4 regions of the Clostridium sediminicola genome follow, and region 4 is predicted to be linked to each of the others. Evidence: riboswitches for the same ligand, from Rfam matches in the RefSeq annotation. Region 4 holds a riboswitch; each other region holds the start of a gene.
What was found. A riboswitch is a leader RNA that binds a small molecule or an ion and turns the genes downstream of it on or off. The one in region 4 is predicted to bind cobalamin.
Positions count from the first base shown of each region.

Region 1 (3,419 bases), on a different contig from region 4:
TTGAAAACATGTATTTAAAATCTTCACTTGATATAAACTCTAATATTTCTTTTTTGAACTCACTCTCTTTGGCTTTCTTTCTAAGTCCTACTGCATAACCAACAAAATCATCGTACTCCATTAAATTATCTTTGATTACTTTATTTAAGTATCTGCTAATTCTAGGACTTCCTCCCTTTGTGTGAATACTATATCCGATATTCTCAGTTTCTCCACTCATAGGCATTATAAAGTTTCCCTTTTTAAAATCTGTACAATTTAAATATAATTTTGAAAGGTTTTCGCAATCCTCTATAATTTCTTTAAGTTTTTTATCATCGTTAATCGCAATAATTATAAGATGCTTATCATTAATATAACTTTTTCTATATTCATCTTTTATAATTTGTAAATTATTATTTTGAGATAATTCATAAAACTCTTCTGAAATTTTTTTAGATATAACCGTTACTGAGCATGTTTTTTTCAATAATGTTTTGGCTTTTATAAGAGCTGCTTTTCCTGCACCGATTATTAATACTCTCATGCCATTTGATATTAATGAAATTGTGGCATAATCTATTTTTGAGGAAAGAATATCTTTTCTATTATGTTCAAGCATTCTTCGCCACTACCTTTCAATTGTTCCTCTTTTAGTACTTCTATGGCTCGATTTATATAAAAATCTGATGTACTTTTTATCATTGTTTTTGCTAACTCATCTGGATTCTTTGTATACTTTTTATTTTTAAAAGTATTGAATCTTCGCTGACTTACAGATTCACTAAGGTTTTTCATATCTTTTATATAAGGAACTATATCCATTATTAGTTCATAGTCTCTATATTCGTGAATATATTTATCTAATATTTCTCTGTTTTGCTCCATTATTTCTTTTCTTTTTTGCTTGTTCTCATTATCCATAAGAGAAATTCTATCTATATCAATTACTTCTACTTTCTGAAGTTCTTTTACTTCCTCTTCCACATCTCTAGGAATTGCCATATCAAAAACAAGGAATTTTTTATGGGGTAATTCGTCTTTCTTTACAATTATATGTGGCGATGATGTACAACTTATTATGCACTGAACATTATTATAATTTTGAACTTTTTCATGAAATGAGATATATTCTATTCTTGAATCCTGTGATTTATAGATTTCTTTATTTCTTACAACTATATATAATTTCTCTAATCTATCATTGGTCAGGTATTTTTCAACAAGCTTACCTACCTCACCATAACCAATTAACATGTATTTTGACACATTTCTTTTGTAACTCTCTTTAGCTACAATAGAGGAAGATGATATTGGAATTCTGTACATACCACTTTTCCATCTAAATTCTTTTCCACAAGTTATTGCTAGCTGAAAAAGCCTATGTAATGCTTTACTGATACTCTTATTTTTCTTTGATATCTCAAAAGCAGTCTTTACTTGTGAGAGTATTTGATCTTCTCCAAGTATTTTTGAATGAAATCCACATGTCACTTCCATTAAGTGATGAACTGCTCTTTCCTCTTCACGAAAAAATGTATATTCTTTAAGACTTTTATCCCAATTCAATTCTTCAAAAACTTTATCAACAGCTCTTTCTCCTATTACATCAGAATCAAAATAAATTTCCGTTCTATTACATGTGCTAAGAATTACAGAGCCTTTTGAAAACTTATTTATGCTATCTAAAGCTCCCTCAATTTGCTTATTTAATATTGAAAGTTTTTCTCTTATTGAAATATCTAGGTTATGTCTCAAACCTATAATTTGAATCATGATAACACCCCATAAATATCAATTTTGCTGCGCAAAATTCTCTGCTGTAAACTGTCTAAGTTTTGATTTCCCAAAACAAAAAACCTCTGCTATAAACAGAGGTTTGTATTCTATGACTTATACCATAATTATATTTTTTAATAACTATAGCTGTGAAACTCACTTCCCTCCGAAGTATCTGTTCTTAATAATCGCTGGCAGGTCTCCTGACTTACACATCACTCTCCTCCCACCTTCCCAAACTAAAAGTTCAGTGGTCCCGGGATTCGTCTTTGTTTACAGTAACGGGGGCTGTAGCAGACTCTCACTGCTTTCCCTATTAAACTTATAAAAAGTACCAAGATTATTCAATATTCTATTATGACTTCATTATACATTATTAGTATTCGCCAAACAATAAATATATTTTAGTTTTTTGTATTATTTATATATATAAATAGAAATAAAGCTAAAATTAATAATAAAAATAATAATTTATAAATTATTATTTTTTTCTATAATTAACAACTTATCATACCATACTTTAGATGCTCTGATTACTTCTTCTTCTTTGTAATATCTGTCTTTTCCTTTATATGTTCCATCTGAATAAGTTTCATTCCAACTATTTGGGTCGTATACTTCAAAATACATCTTATCATCAACTACTATATATCCTTTTACTATAATAAAATGTCCACTGGAACCCCAATAAAATCTATCAACATGCTCTTCATAGGAATCTTCATTTATAGATATTTCTCCTGATTTTATTCCTAATAGCATTATATTACCTTTATCTAATTGTGAAATTATAAATTCTTTTGTTACATTTAAATGCATTTTTGATTCTATACCATAGCTTTTGAGATAATTTTGAACATCTTCAGTAAACCATCCACCATCATCGCCATAGTGTAAATTCCTAGCATCCTCAGCATATCCTTGGAAATTTTCATCTGCCCATTTACCAAGCATTTCTGCACTAGCTGGTCCACAGTTTGTACTAGAATATTTTCCTGTGTTTGCTTGGTCAACATACCAATCATATTCTTTATCATTGCTAACCTTTTCAGTCATATATTTTCCAAGACCTAAAGATTGTTCAATGGGTAATTTATCTATTAAAAATTCTGTTTTGATCTGCTCATTTAACTTACCGAAATATCTTCCTTGAACATCGTCAACTTGAAAAGTGTATTTTTCTCCTAAATTATAATTACTTTCAGCTGGTTTAATAACTAAATTTTCACTATCTGAAACTAAACTATAGCTAAGAGCAACTGAATTACCACTGGAATCCAGAACTTTTATATTATTTTTGGTCTTTTCATCTAAAACTATACCAGTGCTAAACTGTACATTTATAGTCTTATAATCATCAATATAGGATATTTTTTCTACTTCAATAGGTTCCATAAAATAATATTTAAATCCTATACCTGAAGTTATAAGTAATAAAAACATTAATATAAATAATATTTTACTAAATATGTTTTGTCTTTTTCTCATAATAATCTCCTATATATAAAGTCATAATTAGTTAAAAATAATTTCGTTACCGCCCTCTTTTTTAGCTCTTTTTAGATATTTATTAACTCTAACTAATAAGTCTTCCATACTCTCTCCTTCTTGAGGGGACGCCACACCAAAACAACATGTTATAGTTCCTACATTACTAAAAT
Region 1 is NZ_BAABMF010000006.1:30,528-33,946, forward strand. Features, by position in the region: gene ACQ3F0_RS11795 (NAD(P)-dependent oxidoreductase) at 1-601, opposite strand, end outside; gene hemA (glutamyl-tRNA reductase) at 559-1,755, opposite strand; cobalamin riboswitch at 1,935-2,111, opposite strand; gene ACQ3F0_RS11805 (C39 family peptidase) at 2,230-3,246, opposite strand; gene ACQ3F0_RS11810 (GGDEF domain-containing protein) at 3,274-3,419, opposite strand, start outside.
Region 1: it holds a riboswitch for cobalamin, as region 4 does, so the genes downstream of both, hemA (glutamyl-tRNA reductase) here and ACQ3F0_RS16140 (hypothetical protein) in region 4, are expected to answer to the same signal.

Region 2 (3,419 bases), on a different contig from region 4:
TATCTTCATTATTTAATTTTGCTTTTAATTCAACTTTTTCATCAATAGTTCCTTTCAAAATTACTCCAACTCTTGGTTTCTTATCTAACATGAGTCCTTTTGAAATAATCCATTTTTCTACTTCTGACATTTCTCTTAAAATAGTTCTTGAACTTACTGATAATTTATTACTTATTTCTTTTACTGTTATAGGTCCATCAGTATCACATAAAATCTCAATAATTCTTTTTACTCTTGAGCTAATCTTTATATTTGTCATATTTCACCTCCTGCAGGTATTGGTGACATATTTAAAATACTTCTCTTTTCACTTTAATTATAGTTCCCTAAAACCTTTAAAACAACTCAAAGATAATGCTATTTGTCACGAATAAATAGTGACATAATTCAATATACTTATTGAATAAAAAAGAGTAACGAATGTTATGCGCTACCCTCTTTTGTATATATTCACACTCTTATTAACACTTTTATTTGCTTAAGTTTTTAATAACTTCATCATAAACTGGTGTTCCCATAAAATTATCTATTGATATATGCTGAGCTAAAGGAGCTGCATTTTTAGCCCTTGAAGACAAACTTTGTTGAGTAATTACAATATCAGCCTCTTGTGGAATTTGATCTATAGATGTATTGATTACTTTAATATCAAGACCAGACTTCTGAACTTTTTTTCTAAGAGTTGAAGCTCCCATTGCACTTGATCCCATTCCCGCATCACAAGCTACAACAATTAATTTTACTTTACTTCCAACTTTAACAACTGAAGATTTTTTTCCTTTTAAATCAACCATTTTTGATTTTGCATCTTCTAATTCTTCATCATTTGATTTAGCTCTTTTAATAAAAAATCCTGCTACTAAAAATGATACAACTGCTGCTACTACTACACCTGCTAATACTGGTAATAATCCACCTTTTGGTGTCATCGCCATTACTGCAAATATACTTCCTGGTGATGCAGCTGCTACTAATCCTGCTCCAAGTATTGTAAATGTTAGCACTCCACTTGCTCCCCCTGCTATAACAGCTAATATTAATATTGGATTCATAAGTACATATGGAAAGTAAATTTCGTGTATTCCTCCTAAAAAATGAATTATAATCGCTCCTGGTGCAGAATTCTTAGCCATTCCTTTTCCAAATACATAATATGCACATAAAATACCTAGCCCAGGTCCTGGATTTGCTTCTAATAAGAAAAATACTGATTTACCTAATTCTTGTGCTTGCGCTATTCCAAGTGGTGATAAAACACCATGATTAATCGCATTATTTAAGAATAATATTTTTGCTGGTTCTATAAATACTGAAGCTATTGGTAATAAATTTGCAGTTACCATTGCTTCTACTGCATTGCCTAAAGCTATAGTAAGATTTAATACTATAGGTCCAATTCCTAAGAAAGCTAACATTGCTAATAACATAGATATAATTCCTGAGGAAAAGTTATTAACTAACATTTCAAAACCTGTTGGTATTTTTCCTTCTACTACATCATCAAATTTCTTTATTGCATATCCACCTAGTGGACCCATTATCATCGCACCAATAAACATTGGTATGTCTACTCCAACAACTACTCCCATAGTTGCAACTGACCCAACAACACCACCTCTAGTTCCACCAACCATTTTACCGCCTGTATAACCTATTAGTAATGGTAATAAGTAATTAATCATTGGCCCTACTAAACTACTCAAACTTTCATTAGGTAACCAACCTGTTGGAATAAATAAAGCTGTAATTAATCCCCATGCGATAAATGCCCCAATATTAGGCATCACCATGCCACTTAAAAAACGACCAAATACTTGTACATTATCTCGTGTTGTTCTTGTTTGCAAATTTGTAGCTGTGTTAGCCATACAATCTCCCCCTATAAATTCCTGATTTTTATGAATAATATTTTAGTATAATTTCATTTTTCAGAATTTTCTTTTAAATGTATCAGCTGATTACAATTTGATTATATTCCGTTAAATCTAGCTATACAAGGAAAAGAAAGGCTCTAATTGTCAGTATAAAATAGTGACAAAACTAAAGTGTATTGGAATTAAAGCGATTACATAAACTTTGTCTTGCAAAAAATTTAAAAGGAAGCTCTTATCATTTCTAAAAAGCTTCCTTTTCAATGTAAAATTTTTTATTTACCTTTTATCTTTCATGAAGTTAAAAGATTTCTTCTCAATTTATAATTACGCATCCTTGCTTCTCTATACTTTGCTCAATCTTCTCTTCAGTTGCTGGTGAATTGAAACTAACATCTACAGTTCCCTTGGCAAGATTAACTTCAACTTCTTTAACTCCCTTTACATTATCTAATGTTTTTTTTACTTTCGTCTTTCTATCTGCATTAATCAATCCTGATACTTCATAATGAATTTTTTCCATGTTTACCTCCTTATATTAATATATATTTTTATTATTGGAAAAAAACAAAAAAAATATAGCCCCTAAAATTTTTAGGGCCTATATTTTTTGGTATTATTTATTTGGAAGAAATGTCTTGCGAAATTAATTTAATTGAAACAATTTTTTATATTTTAATTATAACTAAATATATTTATATTTTCTTACTATGTTTTTTGATTTTTTGCATTTTTTTTGTAATTTTAAAATAAACCTATAAAAATATTACAAACATTAACTTAATATAATATTTAGCATAATAAAAAACCTACAACAACTGTGTAGGTTTAGTAATCATTTTATATTATATACAATGTCATCATATTAGTATAAAATCTAAAAGCTGACCAAAATGCACAAATATAACCTCATACTTCCCACCGAAGCAGTTGCCAAATTTTTTAGGCAGGTCTCCTGACTTGTAGATCAACTTACTCTCCTGACTTCCCGATTTATATCAGTGTCTTATAAGATTTCATACCTACTTACAGTAGCGGGGGCTGTAAAGGATTTTAACCTTTTTCCCTATTATCTTCAAAAAAATTGAAGCACCCAAAAATTAACTATTTAATTTTACTATCTCAGTATATATTATTAGATCCACATTGTCAAATGTTTTTTATATTTAATATCCTTTTCCTAGATTCACTATATTACTAAGTTCTTCGCCTCTAATATAACTTCTCATATTATTATATATTAAATTAAATCTTCTTTCATTTCTCATTTCAGAAATCCAAGAATTATGAGGACTTACTATAACATTTTCCATTTCCCATAATGGATTATCTAAAGAAAGTGGTTCCTGTTCAAATACATCAAGAGCTGCTGCCCTTACTTTACCATTTTTTAAATTCTTTATTAACTCATTTTCATCAACAATACTTCCTCTAGCAGAATTTACAAACAATACTCCATCTTTCATGGCCTTAAATCTATCTTCATTAAATAAATGATATGTAGCTTTTGTACCTGGAACCATGCCTACTACAACATCACATCGAGAT
Region 2 is NZ_BAABMF010000006.1:182,816-186,234, forward strand. Features, by position in the region: gene ACQ3F0_RS12565 (BglG family transcription antiterminator) at 1-259, opposite strand, end outside; gene ACQ3F0_RS12570 (PTS mannitol transporter subunit IIBC) at 471-1,868, opposite strand; gene ACQ3F0_RS12575 (heavy-metal-associated domain-containing protein) at 2,188-2,394, opposite strand; cobalamin riboswitch at 2,800-2,983, opposite strand; gene ACQ3F0_RS12580 (phosphoglycerate dehydrogenase) at 3,038-3,419, opposite strand, start outside.
Region 2: it holds a riboswitch for cobalamin, as region 4 does, so the genes downstream of both, ACQ3F0_RS12575 (heavy-metal-associated domain-containing protein) here and ACQ3F0_RS16140 (hypothetical protein) in region 4, are expected to answer to the same signal.

Region 3 (3,419 bases), on a different contig from region 4:
AATTATAATTAAATATGCAAGTACTTGTATAAGTAAGGGAAAAGTTGAAAAAGCATTAAAATTAGTTAAGAGCATTGAAAGTCTTGAATATGAAAAATTCTTTTATGAGGGAGTTTGTTACTTTGAGATGGGAAGTTTTTATAAAGCAAAGGAAAATTTAGAACATGCTCTATCTTTAAAAGAAGATTATAATTGTGCAAGAGTTTTATTTGAAATATATATACAAATTAAAGAATGGGATAATGCTAATGAAGTTATAAAAAATCATAAGAATAAAAAGGGTGTAAAGACTTTAATAAAGATTATAAAAGATGAAAACAAAAGAGAAAGATATGCTACACATAACAAAAACATTTATTTAGCTTTAAAATGTATAAGAGAGAAAAAATATGATAATAGTATAGCCTATTACCAGCAGGCATTAGGAGATGCTACTGATAAAGCTAATATATATAATCAAATAGGTGGTATATATTTAAATTATATAAAAGATAAACAGAAGGCAGAAGAATATTTTTCAATGGCTTGTAACATGAAACCTGCAAATAAAATTTATAAAATGAATTATGCAAAGGTGAAATTAAGCTAATCTAGGAAAGGAGGCAAAAGGGAATGATGAAAATAATCGTTTCTCCAGATTCATTTAAAGGAACAATGAGCTCGTTAGAAGTATGTGACATAATTGAAAAAGGTATAAATAATATTATGCAAAATGTAGAAGTTATAAAAATACCAATAGCTGACGGAGGAGAAGGAACTGTGGATGCTTTTCTTGAAGCTATTGGGGGAGAAAAGGTTTATGTAAGGGTAAAAGGACCACTTTGGGATGAAGTTGAAGCCTATTATGGTATTTTACCTGATGGCAATACTGCAATAATTGAGATGGCATCTGCCTCCGGTATTACTTTAGTTGAGGGTAGGAAAAATCCTTTATTAACGACTACTTATGGTACTGGAGAATTGATAATTGATGCGTTAGATAAAGGATGTAAAAAAATTATTGTAGGCATTGGAGGAAGTGCCACTAATGATGGTGGAATTGGAATGGCTGCAGCATTAGGTGTTAAATTTTTAGATATTAATGAAGATGGAATTGATTTAAATGGTGGCGGATTACAGCACTTAGATAAAATAGATAATTCATGTTTAATAGATGGACTAAATGATTGTGAAGTAATTGCTGCTTGTGATGTGAATAATTCTTTATATGGAGTTAATGGTGCTGCTTATGTATTTGCTCCGCAAAAGGGTGCCGATGAAGAAATGGTAAAATTATTAGATCATAATCTTAAAAATTATGCAGGTATTTTAGCTAGAGATTTAGAGATAGATATACAAAATGTACCAGGTGCTGGCGCGGCTGGTGGCTTAGGAGCTGGATTAGTTGCTTTCACCGGTGCAAAATTACAATCAGGAATAGATATTGTTTTGGATACAGTAAAATTTGATGAAGTAGTATCTAATGCTGATTTGGTAATTACCGGAGAAGGAAAGATTGATGGTCAAAGTTTAAGAGGAAAGGTTCCTATTGGTATTTCACAAAAGGCTTCAAGATATAATGTTCCAGTGATAGCTGTAGTTGGAGCAATTGGTGATGAAATTGAAGAAGTTTATAAGAAAGGAATAACAACAGTTTTTACAACTAACTTAAAGCCAGAACCTTTTGAAAAAGCTAAAATTAATTGCAAAGAAAATTTGCTTAAAACAACTGAATCTATAATGAGATTAATTAAAATATTTAAGAAATAATAACAATTTACTGTAGAAATAAAATATATGTTTCTTATAATTTCTAAACAAATTACAAGAAATATATATTTTATTATATCTAATATTCACAAATAGTGTATAATATTGTAGAAACATTAAACATGTTAGGGAAAATTTAATAAAACTGTTTAAGTGCTTTGACTATTGGTCAAAGGTAATAGGGAATCAGGTGAAAATCCTGAGCGGTCCGGCCACTGTAAATGGAGAGCGATTTTTCAATAATGCCACTGGAATTTTCTGGGAAGGTGAGAAAAAGCTAAGATCCATAAGTCAGGAAACCTGCTTATACAGAGTAAGTATTGATCTTCCGATGAAAGATTGAAATACAAAGTGGAGAAAATTTATTTTTTTATGTAAAAAAGTTTTATTATACATAGAAATTTCTTGTTAAGCTTTGACTTTCATACGGAAGTCAAAGCTTTTTCTATATACACAAATAATAATTAGGAGGAAATTTATTATGAAAATTATCAACAAAATCGTTTCAGTATTTTTAATTTTAATGTTAGCAATAGGAATTGTTGGGTGTTCTAGCAATAGTAATAGCAATAACAATGTGGCAGAAGAAAACAAAAAAGAGAATACAGAAGAGATTGTCATTGCAGGCACAAGAAACATAGCACCTGGAGAGAAGGATGCTTATTATTGCAGTTCAGTACTTATGGTTTGGGAACCTCTTTTGACAAAGGCAGAGGATGGTAGCCCAGTTCTAAAGTTAGCTGAATCATATTCTGCTAATGAGGATTATACAGTTTGGACATTTAAATTAAATAAAGGTGTAACTTTTCATGATGGAGAAGTGTTAAATGCGGATGCAGTAATAGCTAATTTTGACAGAATGAAACTTGGCAAAAAGCCATCAAGTTTTTACTCTATGGATATAAACAAAACTTACCCGGGTTTATTAGAAGTTAATAAGACTAACGATTATACCGTTGAGTTAGTTTTTGAAAAAGCATTACCAACGCTTGATTTCGCTATGACTGATTTTGGTAGTGCAATGTTTAGTCCAAAAAACTTTGATGATGAAGGAAACTTTAATGGATTACCTATGGGGACAGGGCCTTTTAAATTAAAAGAGAATGTACTAGATGAGTATACAATAATTGAAAGAAATGACGAGTACTATGGTGAAAAAGCACTTGCAAAAAATATTAAAATAAAAGTAATATCTGATCCAGATACAAGATATTCTGCACTTAAATCAGGTGAAGTAATGGGTGTTATAGACCTGGGTGCAATTCAGCCTGTTATGGCAAAAGAGCTTATAAAAGATGAAAACTTTGCCATATCTTACAAACCAAATACAATTACTCATTATATTCTAGTTAATGGTAATAGATTTCCTTTTAATGATGTGAGAATGAGACAAGCAGTTAGTTTATTGATTGATAGAGATTTAATATTAGATAGTTTCTATGGAGGGCTTGGTTATCCAACTGTTAATGTACTTAATCAATCTACACCTTTTTATAAAGAATTCAAGATTGAGCATGATGTGGAAAAGGCTAAGTCTTTAGCAAAAGAGGTATTAGGGGACAAAAGAGCATCTATAGAGTTGATTCTAAAAAGTGGAGAACTAAATAGATACCCAAACAAAGAGGAAGCAGAACTTTTACAAAGCCAATTAGCTGAAATTGGAATTGATG
Region 3 is NZ_BAABMF010000009.1:95,547-98,965, forward strand. Features, by position in the region: gene ACQ3F0_RS15180 (tetratricopeptide repeat protein) at 1-589, shown strand, start outside; gene ACQ3F0_RS15185 (glycerate kinase) at 613-1,749, shown strand; cobalamin riboswitch at 1,884-2,071, shown strand; gene ACQ3F0_RS15190 (ABC transporter substrate-binding protein) at 2,231-3,419, shown strand, end outside.
Region 3: it holds a riboswitch for cobalamin, as region 4 does, so the genes downstream of both, ACQ3F0_RS15190 (ABC transporter substrate-binding protein) here and ACQ3F0_RS16140 (hypothetical protein) in region 4, are expected to answer to the same signal.

Region 4 (3,419 bases):
AGAAAAATATTTTTAATATGTAGATATAATTATTTAAAATGTGAGCATGATAGATTATACTTATTGTTTTTTTTAGTTTATTTTTTAAATTATAGCATTTATTATAAAATCAGATTAGCATACTTAATACGGTATTAATGCTATTAATTTCTAAAAATGTATGATATAATTTATAATTATAATTAGTTGAAAATATAAGTTGATACATTGATATTAGAGGAGGAAAGGTCAATTATGATAAAAAAGATTATACCTATTGTTATGGGAGCTTTATTGTTATCATCTCAGTTAGTTTATGCTAGTACAAGCTCTGGAGAACTTAATAATACTGGCTCAAAAATAGCAGAAACTATTTCAACTGAGATAGTGGCTGCGGATTATGGATTTGTAAAATGGAATAATAATTGGTACTACAAAGATGCCAACGGTAAAAACTTTGTAGGATGGTTAGATTATCAAGGGAAAAAATATTATTGTAGTCCTTATGGTGGCGAACTAGAATTAGGGTGGGTAGAAATTACGGATGAAACAAATGTTGAAAATACTTATTATTTCACTTTGGAAGATGGAATGTTAAAAGGGTTTATGGAGATTAGTGGTAAAAACTATTATTTTAATGATGATGGGGTTATGGTTAATGGTTGGTTTGAATATGATGGTAAAACTTACTATCAAGATAGTTTTGGATTAAAGGCATACAAAGAAGATGATACATATCAAGAAACAGATAAACAGGATAAATTATTGCCTAATAAATGGATTGAAGATAACGGAAGTTGGAAATATGCAAATTCTGAGGGAGTTTTAGTGCAAGGATGGCAAAATCTAAATGGTAATTGGTACTATTTTGATAAGGCTTGTAATATGCTTACAGGAAACTTTACTGATGGTAATAAATACTACCTATCTACAGAATCAGGGGCTTTAGCTCAAGGGGAATGGTATGAATATAATGGTGAGTGGTTTTATATACAACCTGATGGAAGCTTAAAAACAGGATGGTTTGAACATAATAACAAATGGTACTGCTTTAGTTATGAAGGAAAATTAGCTACACATGAATTTAATGCTAAAGGGTGTATGTATGCAGCTGATTCTAGTGGAGCTTTACTTCATGATTGTTGGGCAAAATTATCTAATGGACAATGGGGTTATGCAAACTCAGAAGGAAAATTAATAAAATCAGGATGGATAAATAAATCAGGTAATGATTATGCTATATATGACTTTACATTATTGTGTGGTAAATGGAAGCTAGATGATACTTTTTATTTCTTTAATTCTGATGGTGTGCTAAATAAAAATGGTTGGGTTTGGGATGGAGATGCATGGAACTATTCATTACCTAACGGTGAACTAGTAACATATTATAAACAAATAGATGGAAAGTGGTACTTTTTTGATGAGTTCGGTGATCTACATTAGTCGTTATTTCAATTAGTAATAAATTTTTTTAGTGAATTAGTTTAAGGATAATCATGGTAGTTTTGTATTTGAACATGTATGAAGCAAGTTCGTCGGCAAAGCCTCCTCACTAAGAGCACAGCCTGCCAGTGCTTTTGTAAGGAGGCTTTGCCGACGAACTTGTTTTCTGTAAATGGACATTGTAAATATTAAAACTTTTAGATATAGGAAAAAAGATAAGTTGAAAATTAAAAAGATTTGCGATATGTTGAAATCCAATCAACTGCATAAGTAAAATTATTTGAATTTAATAAATCGTAGTTTTACTTATGCAGTTATAACTTTTCACGCGTTTATCCTGCTTGTTTACATGGATAACTTTACATAAATTTCACTTAGTGTTATTATATTCAAATGGTGAATTTATTCTTAATAGGGAATACGGTGTAAATCCGTAACAGCCCTTGCTACTGTAAGAAGGATGAGCAATCAAATGTCACTGATATTTATATTGGGAAGACGATTGTGAAGTTGATTTCGAGTCAGGAGACCTGCCATAAAAAGAATTAACTAATATTTCAATGGGGAATATAGTTCGTGTAGATATTTAAAAGCTATGGGACTCCTATAGCTTTTTTTGCGCTTGTGGACTGTTTCTGTTGACGAGGAGAGAAAAAAATGAAAAAGTTATTATCAACACTTATTGCTATGATACTTATGGTATCTTTGGTAGCATGTAGAGGAACAAATGAAAAAGCAACTAGTTCAGAGCAACAAACTGAAGCTAGTGAGTCAAAAGAAGTTGTTACTATTAAAAATGGTACAAGAATCTTTGAAATGGATTATGTACCAGAAAAAGTATTAAGTACAAACATAACTGTTCAGAGGGAACATTACATGATTATGAAAAAATCGACCAAGTTTATGATGATATATTAAATCTTGGTGTTATATTCCATGTAACAGACAAAGAAGAATCTCTAGTGAAAGAAATGCAAGATAAAATTGCTGCTGTTAAGGATAAAGAAAAAGATATTAAGCAAGAAGATAAAGTTAAACTATTTGTATGTGACAGTATTAATGATGAAAACTTAATTTTCACTTCTGGTACAATCATGGCTAATGAAGTAATAAAGTTAGTAGGCGGCGTTAACGTTTGTGAAAAAATACTTAATAAAGCATGGGGACGTGTTTTTGCAGAAGTATTAATAGATGCAAACCCAGATTATATTATTTTCTTAGATTATGGTAGTACTCCTGTTGAAGATAAAAATGGTGGCGGCTGCGTGTACAAACTTTGTTATCTTTATGGCGAAAAATTCAGCGGGGATACGTACTGCGTCATTTTGGCTATGGGAAGTATTGCAACTGCCTCTTGGAATAATTTTATTTTGCCAACCATAGTTGTATTGATAGGTATGCTATATTTTATATTTGAAAGTAATATTCTTAATGCTTTATTGCTAGGAGAGGAAAATGCATTAAATTTAGGCGTTAATGTTAAAGAAGTTAGAAAAAAATATTTGGTAATCACGTCTTTAATAACAGGTATTCTTGTTTCTGTTACTGGAACTATTGGTTTTGTAGGTCTGGTAGTTCCGCATGTTGTTAGAATTATTGTCGGATCAGATAATAAAAGGGTTTTATTATGTTCTGCGATTATTGGTGCTGAATTTTTAATTTGGTGAGATGATATTGCTGGAACAGCAATGGGAGTTGAGGAACTGCCGATTGGAATTGTTACCTCTTTACTTGGAGGCCCATTTTTTATTTATATGATTTCTAAAAAGACATATGGTTTTGGAGAAAACTGATGAAAATAAAATTAGAAAATATACATTTTAAATATGATGAAAAAGAGATTTTAAATGATGTTTCAGCAAGTATAGATAATAATGAATTTGTGGGATAATTGGTCCCAATGGCTCTGGAAAATCTACACTACTATAGACAATATATAGGGTTATCAAGCCTAGTGTTAGTAGAATATATCTGGGTAATGATTTGTTAAGTGA
Region 4 is NZ_BAABMF010000010.1:95,137-98,555, forward strand. Features, by position in the region: gene ACQ3F0_RS16135 (PspC-like choline-binding domain-containing protein) at 235-1,425, shown strand; cobalamin riboswitch at 1,806-1,977, shown strand; gene ACQ3F0_RS16140 (hypothetical protein) at 2,083-2,343, shown strand; partial or broken gene ACQ3F0_RS16145 (iron chelate uptake ABC transporter family permease subunit) at 2,355-3,218, shown strand; gene ACQ3F0_RS16150 (ATP-binding cassette domain-containing protein) at 3,409-3,419, shown strand, end outside.